DNA from 4 places in the Streptomyces sp. NPDC102402 genome. Region 2 is predicted to be linked to each of the others. Evidence: riboswitches for the same ligand, from Rfam matches in the RefSeq annotation. Region 2 holds a riboswitch; each other region holds the start of a gene.
What was found. Region 2 has a riboswitch for cyclic di-AMP ahead of ACIRJR_RS30025 (transglycosylase family protein). Riboswitches for the same ligand answer to the same signal wherever they lie in the genome.
Positions count from the first base shown of each region.

Region 1 (3,612 bases), on a different contig from region 2:
ACCGGCCTTCACCAGCTGGTCGAGGGCGGTGACGATCTCCTCGACGGGGACCGTCTCGTCGTCGAAGTGCGTGTAGTAGAGGTCGATGTGATCGGTGCCGAGCCTGCGCAGCGAGGCCTCGGCCGCCGCCTTGATCGTGGTGGGCGAGAGCCCCTTGTACGCCGGGTGGGCGCCGACCTTGGTGGCGATGACGACATCGTCGCGGCGGGAACGGGCCGCCAGCCACCTGCCGATGAGGGTCTCCGACTCACCGCCCTCGTTGCCCGGGATCCAGGCGGAGTAGGAGTCGGCGGTGTCGATGAAGTTGCCGCCGGCCGCCACGTACGCGTCGAGGACGGCGAAGGTCCGGTCCTCGTCGGCCGTCCAGCCGAAGACGTTGCCCCCGAGAGCGAGGGGGAAGACCTGGAGGCTCGAGGAACCGAGCGGGCGCAGAGAAGTCATATCGTGATCAACCAGTCGCCTGAGGCGGCTATTCCGTTTCGCGGGCCGCGCCCGCACGCCCGCGCCCCGGACACCCGCCCCCAGCCCGGATGCCCACCCCCTGCCCCGGCCCCCGGACGCCGACGGCTCCGGACAGACCGACGGCCCTGACGTCGGGGGGTCGTGCGTCAGGGCCGCCGGGGTCGAGGTGCGCCGTCCAGGGCGCCTGGCCTCAGATCGAGAGGCCCTTGCCGCGCAGCCAGCTCATCGGGTCGATACCCGTGCCGTCCGCGGTGTGGATCTCCAGGTGGAGGTGGGGGCCGGTCACGTTGCCGGTGGCACCGACGCGGCCGATGGTCTCGCCGGTGGTGACCTTCTGCCCGGCGGTGACGTCCATCGAGGACTGGTGGCAGTACCAGACCTCCGTGCCGTCGTCGAGCTCCAGGACCGTGCGGTAGCCGTACGAGCCGGACCAGCCCGCCGACTTCACCGTGCCGCCGTGCACGGCCTTGACCGGCGTGCCGGTCGGAGCCGCGAAGTCCAGCCCGGTGTGGTGGCCGGAGGACCACATCGAACCGGCCTGCCCGAAGGTCGAGGTGATCGTGTACGAGGAGGTCGGGACGGCGTAGCTGGCGGCGAGCTTGGCGAGGCGCTCGGCCTCCGCCTTCTTCTTCGCCGCTTCCTCCGCCGCCTTCTTCTTCGCGGCGGCTTCGGCCTCGGCGTCGCTCTGCTGCTTGGCCGCCTGGGCCGCGGCCTCTTCCGCCGCCGCCTTCTCCTCGGCCGCCTTGGCCTCGGCAGCGGCTCCGGCCTGCTGCTGCTCGGCCTGCTGGAGGATGCGGGCGCGCAGCGCCTCGCCCGCGTCGGTGGCGCCCTGCTCGGCCTCGGCGGCGGTGATGCCCGCCGTGGTGAGCGGGGACGACGCGGCGACCGTCTCGTGGTCGGCGTCGGAGTCGCCGGACATGAAGGCACCCACGCCGGGTAGGGACTTGGCGTCGGGGAGGTTGTCCGCGATGGAATCGGGAAGAGAGATGGAGACCGGCGGCTTGCTCTGCGCCGTGGCCATGCCACCCGCGCCGACGGCCGCGATGACGCCGACGCCGAGGACGGTGGAGCTACGGGCGAGACCGCGCTGCTTGGCTACGCGATGCCGGCCGCGTACGGGACGGATGGACTCCTCGGTGGGGTTCCATTCCTCCCATGTCCTGTCCTCATCACCGAAGCCTCCGGTCCTGAAGGATGACGGGGCCTCGGGGGCAGGCTGATTGGACGCCACGTGGGCGCACTCCTTTCCTTCCTTCTCGCCTACCGGGTTAGCTGACGGGTTCGGAGCAGGAAGGTCTCCTACGGGCCCCTTCGTCCCTTGCGGGACACAGGTGCCCGATTCACCCCATGTAGGTGGTTCCCCGGTTCCCTTGCGGAATTCGGCGCTGCGCACGGTGCCGTCTCTTGCGACGGCGGGTACAACCGCGCTGCGTTATCGAACGTTAATAGACACCCGGGTCCGATTCCAAGCTGTTCCAACAGATCGTTCACGACTCTGGCCTGGACTTTCAGGGGTCAAACGGTCCCAAACGGGCGAGTTGAGCGCCCCTCATCCAGCCGCCATTTTCTGACGTTGCGTCAAATGTTATGCGGAGCGAGGTCTTTCGACTACCGACTGTCGCCACGGTCAGTCACTGTCCCTCCCCACGATCTTCACCGTCGTCCGCCGCTCCTGCTGCCCCCGCGAAGGGCGGCCGACCGCGAGGAGCGCCAAGTCGTCCGTCGACCGGCCACCGGTGTGCAGGCGTACGTCGTCGGTGAGCGCGGACAGCAGTTCCTCGGGCCCCGGGAAGAGCCGGCCGCGCAGCCGGGCCGCCGGGTCGTAGAAGACCCCCTTCTCGTCCCGTGCCTCGGAGAGGCCGTCGGTGAACGCCAGGAAGGTCGAACCGGCGGGCAGCGCCCACTCGTCCGAGCGGTCCGGCCACGCGCCCAGCCCCATCCCGAGCGGCAGGGCGGGCTCCGTCGGCGCCAGCACGTCGAGCGCCCCGTCGGCGTGCAGGACGATCGGCTCCGGATGGCCGCGGTTGATGACCCGCAGGGTGTCCGAACCGGCAGGGATCTCCGCGAGGACGGCGGTGACGAACCCCTCCATGGAGTCGAGCCCGCCCCGCCGCGTGGTCTCCCGGGCCAGCGCCCGCTCCAGCCGCTGGACCACGCCCTCCAGCGACAGCTCCTGTTCGGCGGCCTCCCGGAACGCCCCGATCACGACGGCCACGGCCGACACCGCGTCCAGCCCCTTGCCCCGTACGTCCCCCACCACCAGCCTCACCCCGTAGGGCGTGTCCGCGACCGCGAAGAGGTCCCCGCCGACGAACTCGTCCGCCTGGGCGGCCTCGTACCGTGCCGCGACCTGCAGCCCGCCGATCCGCGGGTCCGGCACCGGGAGCACCGCGCGCATCGCGGTCTCCGCGATGACCCTGGCCGAGGCCAACTGCTCGTTACCGCGTCGCACGACCCGGTTGATGACGAGGGACAGGGCGACGACGGTGAGCAGCGTGAGCAGGTCGGTGACCGGCACGACCCTGAAGAGCACGCCGTCCGAGACCCGGATGGCGAACACGACGAGGAGCGTGGCGACCCCGATGCGGACGGTGCCGGCGAGCGAGAAGAACGGGGCGGCCATCAGCGAGGCGGCGGCGAAGAGCGGCACGGCGCTGACCTCGGCCGGGGTCCAGACGTCGACGGCCACCCCGACACAGACCATCAGCGCGGGCAGCGCACGCACGAGCCGCCGGGAACGGGAGTTCCCGGCAACGCCCCGTCGCCGCCCGTCCCGCTTCCCCACGTGTGCACTCCCGCCCGGTCCACCCACGGCTGCGGACGGTACCGCGCCGCACCCGGTCCGCCCGGAGCCGCGCCGAGCGGCGGCTCGTCATCGGCCGAAGGGAGGAACGCCGGAGCCCCGCCTTCCGGGGGTCAGCCGGAGAGCCGGTGCTGCGCGTGGATCGTCAGTGCATCCCGTACGAAGACGGCAGTTCCGTCCCCGTAGCGATCGTAGTTCCTCCCGAAGCGGGGATCGGCGACATACATCTCCCCGAGTCCGGTCACGTACGCGCGCGTGATCTCCGTGGTCACCGACAGCCAGGCGCAGTGCCGCCGGGCGATGTCCTGCACCTGCTCGCTGCCGGGCTCGAGGCCCGCGGCCCTCGC
Region 1 covers NZ_JBIWKR010000024.1:18,767-22,378, forward strand. The annotation lists gene ACIRJR_RS35245 (aldo/keto reductase) at 1-441, opposite strand, end outside; gene ACIRJR_RS35250 (M23 family metallopeptidase) at 653-1,693, opposite strand; cyclic di-AMP (ydaO/yuaA leader) riboswitch at 1,705-1,857, opposite strand; gene ACIRJR_RS35255 (PP2C family protein-serine/threonine phosphatase) at 2,090-3,247, opposite strand; gene ACIRJR_RS35260 (MerR family transcriptional regulator) at 3,379-3,612, opposite strand, start outside.
Region 1: it holds a riboswitch for cyclic di-AMP, as region 2 does, so the genes downstream of both, ACIRJR_RS35250 (M23 family metallopeptidase) here and ACIRJR_RS30025 (transglycosylase family protein) in region 2, are expected to answer to the same signal.

Region 2 (3,612 bases):
CCCGTTCTCGTGGTGCTGGCCGCGGCGGACCGGGACCCGGAGCGATTCCAGCATGCGGACACCCTGGATCTCGCGCGGAGTGACAATCAGCACCTCGGATACGGGCACGGCATCCACTACTGCCTGGGGGCGCCGCTGGCCCGTCTGGAGGGCCAGGTGGCGCTGGCGACACTGCTGCGGCGCCTCCCCGACCTGCGGCTTGCCGTGGATCCTGCCGATTTGCGCTGGAGGGGCGGGCTCATCATGCGTGGACTGCGCACGCTTCCCGTGGAGTTCGGAGCCGGACGCCACTCCGAAAAAAGTGACAGCCTGTCAACTCTGTGACTTTCACGTGATCTCCGCTGCATCGACTTGTGACACACGTTCGAGTAGGGCTAGGTTCACCCCTCGACTCACCCGTCACATGTCAGTCACACGGAAGGCAATCCCATGGGCTCCGCGAACGGCAGACACCGTCGCCCTCGCCAGGCACCCGCCATCGTCGTCGCCGCGGGCGTCACGGGATCGGCCATCGCCATCCCGCTGCTCGGCGCGGGCGGTGCGCAGGCCGCCGACGCGACGACCTGGGACAGGGTCGCCGAATGCGAGAGCGGCGGCATGTGGAGTGCGGACCTCGGCAACGGCTACTACGGCGGTCTGCAGTTCTCGCAGGACACGTGGTCGGCCTACGGCGGCACGGCGTACGCGGCACGCGCCGACCTCGCGAGCCGCTCGCAGCAGATAGCGGTCGCGGAGAAGGTGCTGGACGACAAGGGCCCGCAGGCGTGGCCCAGCTGCGCGGTGATCTCCGGTCTCGCCCTGGACGGGTCGCTGCCGGGCGTCGACCCGGGCGGTGAGCCGTCGGCCGAGCCGTCCGCCGGCCCCTCGGACACCGGGACCCCGTCCGGGACTCCCTCGTCCGACGCGTCGGACGAGGCGGAGGGCGCCGACGGCGCCGATGACTCCGGCGACTCCGACGGGTCGGGTGCGAAGGGCAAGGCGAAGGGGGACGAGTCCGACGACGCGTCGGGCAAGGGCGACGAGGCGTCGCCGTCCGCCACTCCGTCGCCCGAGGCCTCCGAGACGTCCGGTGCCTCGAAGGGGGACGGGGCGAAGGGCGGGAAGCACCGCGGCACGCCGGCTCCCGAGGCGAGCGCGGAGCCGGGCCAGGACGGCGGGCGCGAGTCCGGACGCCACGCCTCGCGCGGTGACTCCGACGCGCGCCAGGGCGCCGAGGGGACGTACACCGTCCGCGAGGGCGACAACCTCTGGGCCATCGCCGACACGCAGGGGCTCGCCGGCGGCTGGACCGCGCTCTACGAGACCAACAAGGACGAGCTGGGCTCCGACCCGGACCTGATCCTCCCCGGCCAGAACCTGGACCTCGGTCTCGCGTCGGCCGAGTCGGGCGCCCAGGCGGAGAGCGCCGACGCCAACTGATCGAAAACGGGAAAACACCCCGAAAGCGGGGGCAGTTAAGAGACCTATGTCCACTTATGCGTAAGTGAGACATGGGTCTCTTTGCGTCAACTGGTGCGTCCTGTCCGTCCGGTCCGTCCATATTGGCTCCGACCTGCGGAAACGGTCAGGTGCGACGGACCGTTACGCGCTGATAACCCGTTATGTCCATCTTTGAATGTGGGGGTTGCGTGTGTTTACGGTCGGAGCCGCTCGCACCGCGGGCACCTCCGACCGTCACGCCGAATCCTGCCGTCGGCCGGGGGGTACCGACGCGTAAAGCGCCGTAGGCAGGAGCGGGGGAACCAGGTAAGCGCCGGACCCGGCCGTCGGAAGACGGATGAGGGAACGGCTAGGGGTGGAGCCGTCCGCGGAAGCGGGCGGCCGGGCAACTCACAGGCCCGAACCCGACAGCTCACCTCGTAGGCGTCGGTGAGGAGAACCATGCTGCTTTCCAGCAAGGGCAAGCACCGTCGCCCGTCCAAGGCCGTCCGTATCGCGACCCTGGCCGGTGTCACCGGTGCCGCCGTCGCCGTGCCGCTCATGGGCGCGACCGGCGCCTCCGCCGCCTCCGTCGACACCTGGGACGCCGTCGCCCAGTGCGAGTCCGGTGGCAACTGGTCCATCAACACCGGCAACGGTTACTACGGCGGTCTGCAGTTCTCGCAGTCCAGCTGGGCCGCCGCGGGCGGCACGCAGTACGCCGCCCGTGCCGACCTGGCCACCAAGGGTCAGCAGATAGCCGCCGCCGAGAAGCTCCTCGACCTCCAGGGTCCGGGCGCCTGGGCCTGTGCCGGCGCCGGCGGCCTGACGAACGACGGTGTGGACCCGGGTGTCGACACCGGTTCCGGCCAGAGCGCCGACAAGGCCGAGACGAAGGCCCAGCCGGAGCGCGAGGCCGAGCAGCCCGCCACGCGCAGCGAGAAGCGCACGGCCCCCGAGAAGACCGTCACCACCCCCACCGGCGAGAAGGTCGAGAAGGGCGACGGCGAGTACAAGGTGAAGGCCGGCGACACCCTCAGCAAGATCGCCGACGCGAAGAAGGTCAAGGGCGGCTGGGAGAAGCTGTTCAAGCTGAACGACGACATCGTCGACGACGCGGACATGATCTTCCCGGGGCAGCAGCTCCACCTGAAGTAGCCGGAGACGGCCCGGGGTCCTCCTCCTGCCCCGGAGGCCCGGCCCGGCGCGCAGACCCCCCGCGCGCCGGGCCGGACCGCGTCCGGCACCCGCCGGAAGGAGGCGCCGGGCGCCCGCCGGAAGGGTGCCCGGGCGGGCCCGTCGTGAAGGCGGGCGTTCAACACTTGTGGTTACTGGTCAGTATAATTCTGGACCTTTGCCCGGAATGAGGGCCCTTGGGTCCTTTTTCGTCCCAGGGGACGGGCGGACGGCCGACGGAGCGGGCCGAGGCGGTTAGGCTCGTGGCGCAAGGCCACAGTGACCCTGCACAACCAGTGTCAGATCCCAGAAGGAGATGCCTCGTGCCGTCCATCGACGTCGTCGTAGCCAGGGAAATCCTCGACTCCCGGGGCAACCCCACGGTCGAGGTCGAGGTTGGCCTCGACGACGGCAGCACGGGACGTGCTGCTGTTCCGTCCGGCGCCTCCACCGGTGCGTTCGAGGCCATTGAGCTTCGCGACGGCGACCCCAACCGCTACCAGGGCAAGGGCGTCGAGAAGGCCGTCCTCGCCGTGATCGAGCAGATCGGCCCGGAGCTCGTCGGTTACGACGCCACCGAGCAGCGCCTCATCGACCAGGCGATGTTCGACCTGGACGCCACCGAGAACAAGGGCTCCCTCGGCGCCAACGCTATCCTCGGTGTCTCGCTGGCCGTGGCGCACGCCGCGTCCGAGGCCTCCGACCTCCCGCTGTTCCGCTACCTCGGCGGCCCGAACGCGCACCTGCTGCCCGTTCCGATGATGAACATCCTGAACGGCGGCTCGCACGCCGACTCCAACGTGGACATCCAGGAGTTCATGATCGCGCCGATCGGCGCCGAGTCCTTCTCCGAGGCCCTTCGCTGGGGCGCGGAGATCTACCACACCCTGAAGAAGGTCCTGAAGACCAAGGGCCTCTCCACCGGTCTCGGTGACGAGGGCGGCTTCGCCCCCAACCTCGAGTCCAACCGCGCCGCCCTCGACCTCATCCTCGAGGCCGTCAAGGAGGCCGGTTACG
Region 2 covers NZ_JBIWKR010000014.1:92,097-95,708, reverse strand. The annotation lists gene ACIRJR_RS30035 (cytochrome P450) at 1-324, shown strand, start outside; gene ACIRJR_RS30030 (transglycosylase family protein) at 430-1,419, shown strand; cyclic di-AMP (ydaO/yuaA leader) riboswitch at 1,710-1,881, shown strand; gene ACIRJR_RS30025 (transglycosylase family protein) at 1,882-2,577, shown strand; gene eno (phosphopyruvate hydratase) at 2,919-3,612, shown strand, end outside.

Region 3 (3,612 bases), on a different contig from region 2:
CCGTGCGGCGCAGCCGGTGGGCCGCGGTCACGCGTTCGGCGTGCTGCGCGGCGAGCGCCCGGGCCCGCTCGGCGTCGCGGCGCGCCACGGCGTCGACGAGAGCGCCGTGCTCCGCCCAGGAGTCCGCGGGACGGGCCGGCTGCTCGACGGCGTACATCCAGGTGATCTTGTGCCGGAGCTGGGTGAGCAGCGCGATGAGGGCAGGGCTGCCCGAGGCCTGGGCCAGCGTCTCGTGGAACCAGCCGCCCAGGGAGCGCAGGTCCTCCCCCTCGCCCCTGCGTACCCGCTCCTGCCCCAGCCTGACCAGGCCGCGGAGCACCTTGAGGTGTGCCTCGCTACGGCGCTGCGCCGCGCGTGCGGCCCCCAGCGGTTCCAGCAGCATCCGGATCTCCAGGAGGTCGGCGGCCTCCTGTTCCGTGGGCTCGGCGACACAGGCGCCTGCGTGGCGGCGGGTGACGACGAACCCCTCGGACTCCAGGGTGCGCAACGCCTCTCGCACGGGGACGCGGGAGACGCCGTAGCGACGCGCGAGCACCTCTTCGGTGAGGCGGCTGCCGCGCTCGAAGACACCGGAGACGATGTCGTCACGGATTGCCGTGCATACCGAATGCGCGGGAATGCGCATGTCCGAACCTCCGCCTTAATCCCCGCGAAACGCGGCTGATCGACGCCTGTTCTGTGACTCTATTGCAACCGGCGGGAATTTCCGATGGCGGGGTGGAATCCATGGATATCTTTTGGCCAGGGAGCAGTTCCGCGAGGGGTCTCGCCGTGCCTCTGTCCGGAGGCACGGCGAAGGCCCCGGCGGTGCCGGGGCCTTCGTCGGAGCGATCTCGTGCGGTGTGGGGTCAGACCTGGACGCCGTGGGCGCGGAGGTAGGCGACGGGGTCCATGTCCGAGCCGTACTCGGGGGTGGTCCGGGCCTCGAAGTGCAGGTGCGGCCCGGTGGAGTTGCCGGTCGAGCCGGAGATGCCGATCTGCTCGCCCGAGCCGACGCTCTGGCCGACGGAGACGCCGATCGAGGAGAGGTGGCCGTACTGGGTGTACGTGCCGTCCTTCATCCTGAGCACGATGTTGTTGCCGTACGCGCCGCCCCAGCCCGCCTCGACGACCGTGCCGGCGCCGACCGCGACGACGGAGGTGCCGGACGCCGCCTGGAAGTCCACGCCGGAGTGGGTGCCGGAGGACCAGAGCGCGCCGCCGGACTTGTAGCCGGTGGTCACGTGCGAGCCGGCGACCGGGAGGTGGAAGGCGTTCAGCCGGGCGCGCTCGGCGGCGCGTGCGGCGCGCGCCTTCTCCTCGCGGGCCTCCTTGGCGCGGGCTTCGGCCTTGCGCTTCGCCTCGGCCTCGGCCTTCGCCTTGGCCTTCGCGGCGGCCTTCGCCTTGGCGACGACCTCGGCCTGGTGCGCCTGCGCCGCGGCCTGGGCGTCGATCTGGGCGGCGAGGTCGGTGTCGAGGGCGACGGTCTGCGTCAGGCCGGTGGAGGAGGCGGTGGCGGCCTCGGAGTCCGCGGCGAGGGCCGGGGACGCGGTGGCGCCGATGACACCGGCGGTGGCCAGGGCGGCGATGCCCGCGACCTCGGCGCTCTTTCGCGTCAGGCGGCTCGGGGCACGGTGCTTCCCGGTGGCACGGATGAACGCCATGGAGGGGCTGGTCCTTTCCTTCCTTCTCGCCTACCGGGTTAGCTGACGGGTTCGGAGCAGGAAGGTCTCCTACGGGCCCCTGAGCCCCGTGTGAGGGTGCAGGGATCCGATTCACCCCAGGGACTTCGTGGGTCCCCGGCTCCCCAGGCTCGCGCCTGACGGGGACTCGGCGATGACTGCCCGGCGCCACGGATGCGGCATTCGTCTGGCGGACAGCCGGGCCGACGCTAGAACGGGCCGCTTTGCCCCGCCAAACGGAACGGGTCTTTTGTCGCACATCCCACAGGATGAACCTGTATTTTCCGCTTAAAACAGACAAAAGGCGGGACCCCGGCGAGAGCGCCCCGCCGGGGTCCCTGATGTGCCGTCATGTCAGCCGGTGACGACCGACACCTCACCGATGCCGAGCGCCTTCACGGGCTCCGCGATCTGTGCGGCGTCCCCGACCAGGACGGTGACCAGCCGGTCCACCGGGAAGGCGTTGACCACGGCGGCGGTCGCCTCGACCGTGCCGGTCCCGGCCAGGCGCGCGTACAGCTCGGCCTGGTAGTCGTCCGGCAGGTGCTGCTCCACCTGGTCGGCCAGCGTGCCCGCGACCGAGGCCGCCGTCTCGTACTTCAGCGGGGCGACACCCACGAGGTTCTGCACAGCGGTCTCGCGCTCGGCGTCGGTGAGCCCTTCGGCCGCCAGGGTGCGCAGGACCTTCCAGAGATCCTCGAGCGCGGGCCCGGTGGACTCCGTGTCGACGGAGCCGCTGATGGCGAGCATCGCTGCACCGGCCGCTCCGGCGGGGGAAGCCGGCGCCGTCGAGCGCAGCACCTGCCCGAAGGCCCGGACGCCGTAGGTGTAGCCCTTCTCCTCACGCAGCACACGGTCGAGGCGCGAGGTGAGCGTGCCTCCCAGGCAGTACGTGCCGAGGACCTGCGCGGGCCACACGCTGTCGTGCCGGTCCGCGCCGATCCGGCCGATCAGCAGCTGCGTCTGTACGGCTCCGGGGCGGTCGACGATGACCACACGGCCGGTGTCGTCGGCGGTGATCGGGGGCACCGGGCGCGTCCGGCCGGCGTTGCCCGACCAGTCCCCGACGGTGTCGGCGAGCAGCGCGTCCAGGTCCACGTCGGTGAGATCGCCGACGACGACCGCCGTCGCCGTGGACGGCCGGACGTGGGCGTCGTAGAAGGCGCGCACGGCCGCGGCGTCGATCCGCCGGACGGTCTCCTCGGTGCCCTGGCGCGGACGCGACATCCGCGCCGTGGCGGGGAAGAGCTCCTTGGACAGCTGCTTGGCGGCCCGCCGGGCGGGGTTGGCCTGCTCGTGCGGGATCTCGTCGAGGCGGTTGACGACCAGGCGCTCCACCTCGTTCTCCGCGAAGGCCGGAGCCCGCAGGGCCTCGGCGACCAGGCCGAGGGCCTTGGCGAGCCGGGAGACCGGGACCTCCAGGGAGACGCGGACCCCCGGGTGGTCCGCGTGGGCGTCCAGCGTGGCGCCGCAGCGCTCCAGCTCCGCGGCGAACTCCTCCGCGGAGTGCTTGTCCGTGCCCTCGGACAGCGCACGCGACATGATCGTCGCCACACCGTCCAGCCCCTCGGGCTCGGCGTCCAGCGGCGCGTCGAGGAAGATCTCCACGGCGACGACCTGCTGGCCGGGGCGGTGGCAGCGCAGCACGGTCAGCCCGTTGGGCAGGGCGCCTCGCTCCGGCGCGGGGAAGGCCCAGGGCCTGGCCTCGCCGGCGGTCGGCTGCGGGTGGTACTCCATCGCTACTCCAGTCACGGCGGCGTCGGTCACTTGTCGGCCCCCTCGTGCGCGTCGGTGCCGTCCGTCTCGTCGGCCTCGTCAGCCGGTTCGACCGGCTCGTACACCAGGACCGCACGGTTGTCGGGGCGCAGATGTGCCCGGGCCGCGGCCTTGACCTCGTCGGCCGTCACGTCCAGCACCCGGCCCACGGCGGTCAGGGCGAGCTGCGGGTCAC
Region 3 covers NZ_JBIWKR010000001.1:329,614-333,225, forward strand. The annotation lists gene ACIRJR_RS01290 (GntR family transcriptional regulator) at 1-625, opposite strand, end outside; gene ACIRJR_RS01295 (M23 family metallopeptidase) at 849-1,643, opposite strand; cyclic di-AMP (ydaO/yuaA leader) riboswitch at 1,656-1,825, opposite strand; gene ACIRJR_RS01300 (M16 family metallopeptidase) at 2,016-3,398, opposite strand; gene ACIRJR_RS01305 (M16 family metallopeptidase) at 3,425-3,612, opposite strand, start outside.
Region 3: it holds a riboswitch for cyclic di-AMP, as region 2 does, so the genes downstream of both, ACIRJR_RS01295 (M23 family metallopeptidase) here and ACIRJR_RS30025 (transglycosylase family protein) in region 2, are expected to answer to the same signal.

Region 4 (3,612 bases), on a different contig from region 2:
CAACATGATCGCTCTGGGCACCCTCGCCCTCCTGGAGCACCCTGATCAGCTCGCTCTGCTCCGCGACACCGAGGACCCCAAGGCGGTCTCCGGCGCCGTCGAGGAACTGCTGCGCTACCTCAACATCACCCATGGGGGCCGCCGGCGTGTGGCCCTGGAGGACATCGAGATCGCCGGCGGGGTCATTCGCGCGGGGGAGGGGATCATCGTGCCCAACGACATCGGCAACCGTGACCCCGAGGTCTTCGCCGACCCCGACCGGCTCGACCTCCGGCGCGACGCCCGACGCCACGTCGCCTTCGGTTTCGGCGTGCACCAGTGCCTCGGCCAGCCGCTGGCCCGCATGGAGCTGCAGGTCGTCTACAGCACCCTCTACCGGCGCATCCCCACCCTGCGCCTGGACACGGGCCTGGAGCAGCTGTCGTTCAAGCACGACGGATCCGTCTACGGCGTCCACGAACTGCCCGTGGCCTGGTGACCCCCTCACCCCGACCCTGCCCCACCGCGACACCGACGACGAAGGAGTGCTCATGAAGGTGACCCTCGACCAGGACAGGTGCGTGGCGTCCGGACAGTGCGTGGTCGCCGCCGCCGACGTGTTCGACCAGGACGACGACGGCATCGCGGTACTGCTCGACCCGGCGCCGTCGTCGGCGCGCGCCGACGACGTCCAGCAGGCCGCGGCGGTCTGCCCGGCCCTCGCCATCACGGTCCAGGACTGACACGACCGAGGCCGGGGAGGGCCGTGGCGCACAGCCCTGCCCCGGCGGGGCCGCCGGGGGAGGGGCGGCCTCCCGCTCTGTCTCCCCGGCGGGCCGCTACGGGGACGGGGCGGATATCGCTCGTGGAGCCCCGCCCCCGGGGGCGCGGTGTGCGCGCCGTGGCCCCGAGCGGTGTGCCCGTTCCGTGACTCCGACCGGTAGCGCCCTCCGGCGCCGGGGAGCAACGCAGCCCGCGGGTTGGTCATCCCGAGTCCGCCCGCCGGATCACCCATCTGGAGGCGGCGCCGGACACGGCGCTGGACCTGCTGCGCGCCACGGCCGCCACGACGCACCGTCCGGGGCCTGACGGGCGAAGGGCGCTCAGGGATCCGCCGCACCTGCCCCCCTCGGCGGCGGTCGGCCCGGTGGCCGGGCGGGCGCCTCGGTGTCCCGCCGCGGCCGCCCGTTCCTGCCCTGCTCCCCACCCTGCCCCGTCCGCCCCGCCCCGTGCCGCTCAGTGCGGCCTCCAGCTGAGCTTGCCGCCCCCCACCCAGCGGACGGAGGCCGGGTCATCGAGGTCGTGGACCGGAACGCCGGCCGCTGCGGCGGCCAGCAGGACGTCGGTCACGGCGGTGGCGCGCCCGATCACCTCTCCGTCGATCTCCACGACGCGGAAGGGCGGGTCCCCCGGCTGGACCGGCAGGACGGTGATGCGGGGAGCGGCGGCGTAGGGATTTTCCGTCATAGGCGGATCGGTTCCACACCAACACTCCAGATATGCCGGAGTGGTCCACTGTGGCTCATATGCCCGATTTGGAATGTTTTTAGAAATTAATCCCGTAATCCATAAAAGGCCATTTCGTGCGACCTGGCCCCCTTCGCGCGGGCGCAAATCGCCCGAATCGGACTCCGTGACCAGGGTCACCTCCTGCGTCCCGGACGCGGGTTCGCGGCGGCCGGTTCCCTTCTGCGCCAAGAGAAATGGATGGCGCCGTGTGGGGTGGATTACATGAATTCCCGTGAATTGATCTTGCGGATGAATTGTGATCACCGCGCCAGGCTTGTTCCTTTCCCTATTTCTCGCCTACGGTCACCATCACTCCGGGCGGAACGCCGAATCCTGCCGCCGCCTGGTTACCCGACCACTTCTCGTACGGCAGGAGCGGGGGACCCAAGTAAGCGCCGATCCGGTAACCCGGAGCGGCTCGGGGTGAAGTCGCATCCCTATGCGGCCGGGCATCTCCAGCTCGAACCCGACAGCTCACTTCGCAGGCGACGGAGAGGAATTCAGCATGCCCGAAAACGGTAAGCACCGTCGTTCCAGGACCAGTTCGCTGACCCGCGGCATCATCGCCGTGAGCACGGGCGGAGCCGCACTGGCCCTTCCCCTGATCGGTGCCACCGGTGCCTTCGCCGCCCCGGCCCAGCCGGTGGCCGTGGAAAAGGCCGCAACCTCTACTGCTGTGTCCGGCAAGGGAATTGCCGCGCAGAAGTCGAAGTCCGCCACCTATTCCGTGGCCGTGGGCGACACCCTCGCCAAGATCGCTCGCGAGCATTCCGTGAGCGGTGGCTGGAAGGCCCTGTACGACGGCAACAAGAAGGTCGTCGGCGGAAACCCGGACCTGATTCACCCCGGTCTGAAGATCACCCTTCACGTCAAGAGTGAGAAGAAGTCCGCGGACAAGGCCGAGAAGGCTGAATCCAAGGCGTCCGACCGTGCCGAGAAGAGCTCCGACCGCGCCGACCGTTCGGAGCGCACGAGCACCTCGATCGCCGCTGAGGGTGCGCCCGCAGCGGAGGCCGCTCCCGCGGCCGAGTCGACCTCGTACACGAACGACCTCGACGGCTGGATCAAGGAGTCGCTGGCCGTCATGGCCGAGCACGGCATCCCCGGCACCTACGAGGGCATCCACCGCAACATCATCCGCGAGTCCGCGGGTGACCCCCAGGCCATCAACAACTGGGACATCAACGCGATCAACGGTGTTCCGTCGAAGGGTCTCCTGCAGGTCATCGACCCGACCTTCCAGGCCTACCACGTGCCCGGCACGTCGATGGACAGCTACGACCCGGTCGCCAACATCACGGCCGCGTGCAACTACGCCGCGGACCGGTACGGCTCGATCGACAACGTCTTCGGGGCCTACTGAGCCCTCACGGACGCGGGACCTCTGACAGACGGCATGTGACAGAGGGACAGAGCAGTACTGACGGGTGGTGCGGGTTCGGCGGAACCCACACCACCCGTCAGTCGTGTCCGGAGCCACCGCAGGGCGGCGCCGCCCGCGCGACAGGCCGGTCAAGACCGGGGTGACTGGTCTCGTACAGGTTCGTCGTCCATACTGCCCGCCGTGGAGCAGCGCATAGATTCGAACACTCAGCCCGAGTTCGCCGCAGGGACAGACCCGGCGTACATCCCCGGCCTGACGGCCCCTGCCCCCGCGCGGACGGAGGCGGAAGCGGAAGCGGAGAAGGCGGAGCCCGAGGGGCCCGAGGAGGGCCGGGGCGCCGACGTCGGCGCCCCGCTCGTCAAGGACGCGGCAGAGGAGGCGGTGGACGATTCCACGGCTGCCGACGCCGGGACCCCGGACGCCGAGGAGGTCCAGGACGCCGGAGCGGTGCGCGAGGACGCCGGCGACGAGGACGGACCCGTCTTCGAAGTCAGTGACCGCCGTGGATCCATCAGGGTGGACGCCGAGGGTGTCCGCTTCCGGCTCGACGACCAGGAGGCGGAGTTCGACTGGTCCGAGATCGGCGCGGTCGAGGTCAAGACCGGCCGCTTCGGGCGCCGGTTCACCGTGACCGTCCACCTGTCGAGCCGCCGGTGGTTCAACGCCGAGGTCGAGGCCGGGGCCAGGAGTGAGCTGAAGGGGTGGACGGCGGAGCTCGACGAGGCGTTGGACGCCTACTT
Region 4 covers NZ_JBIWKR010000001.1:181,392-185,003, reverse strand. The annotation lists gene ACIRJR_RS00750 (cytochrome P450) at 1-478, shown strand, start outside; gene ACIRJR_RS00745 (ferredoxin) at 531-722, shown strand; gene ACIRJR_RS00740 (hypothetical protein) at 1,216-1,446, opposite strand; cyclic di-AMP (ydaO/yuaA leader) riboswitch at 1,803-1,989, shown strand; gene ACIRJR_RS00735 (transglycosylase SLT domain-containing protein) at 1,994-2,851, shown strand; gene ACIRJR_RS00730 (hypothetical protein) at 3,053-3,612, shown strand, end outside.
Region 4: it holds a riboswitch for cyclic di-AMP, as region 2 does, so the genes downstream of both, ACIRJR_RS00735 (transglycosylase SLT domain-containing protein) here and ACIRJR_RS30025 (transglycosylase family protein) in region 2, are expected to answer to the same signal.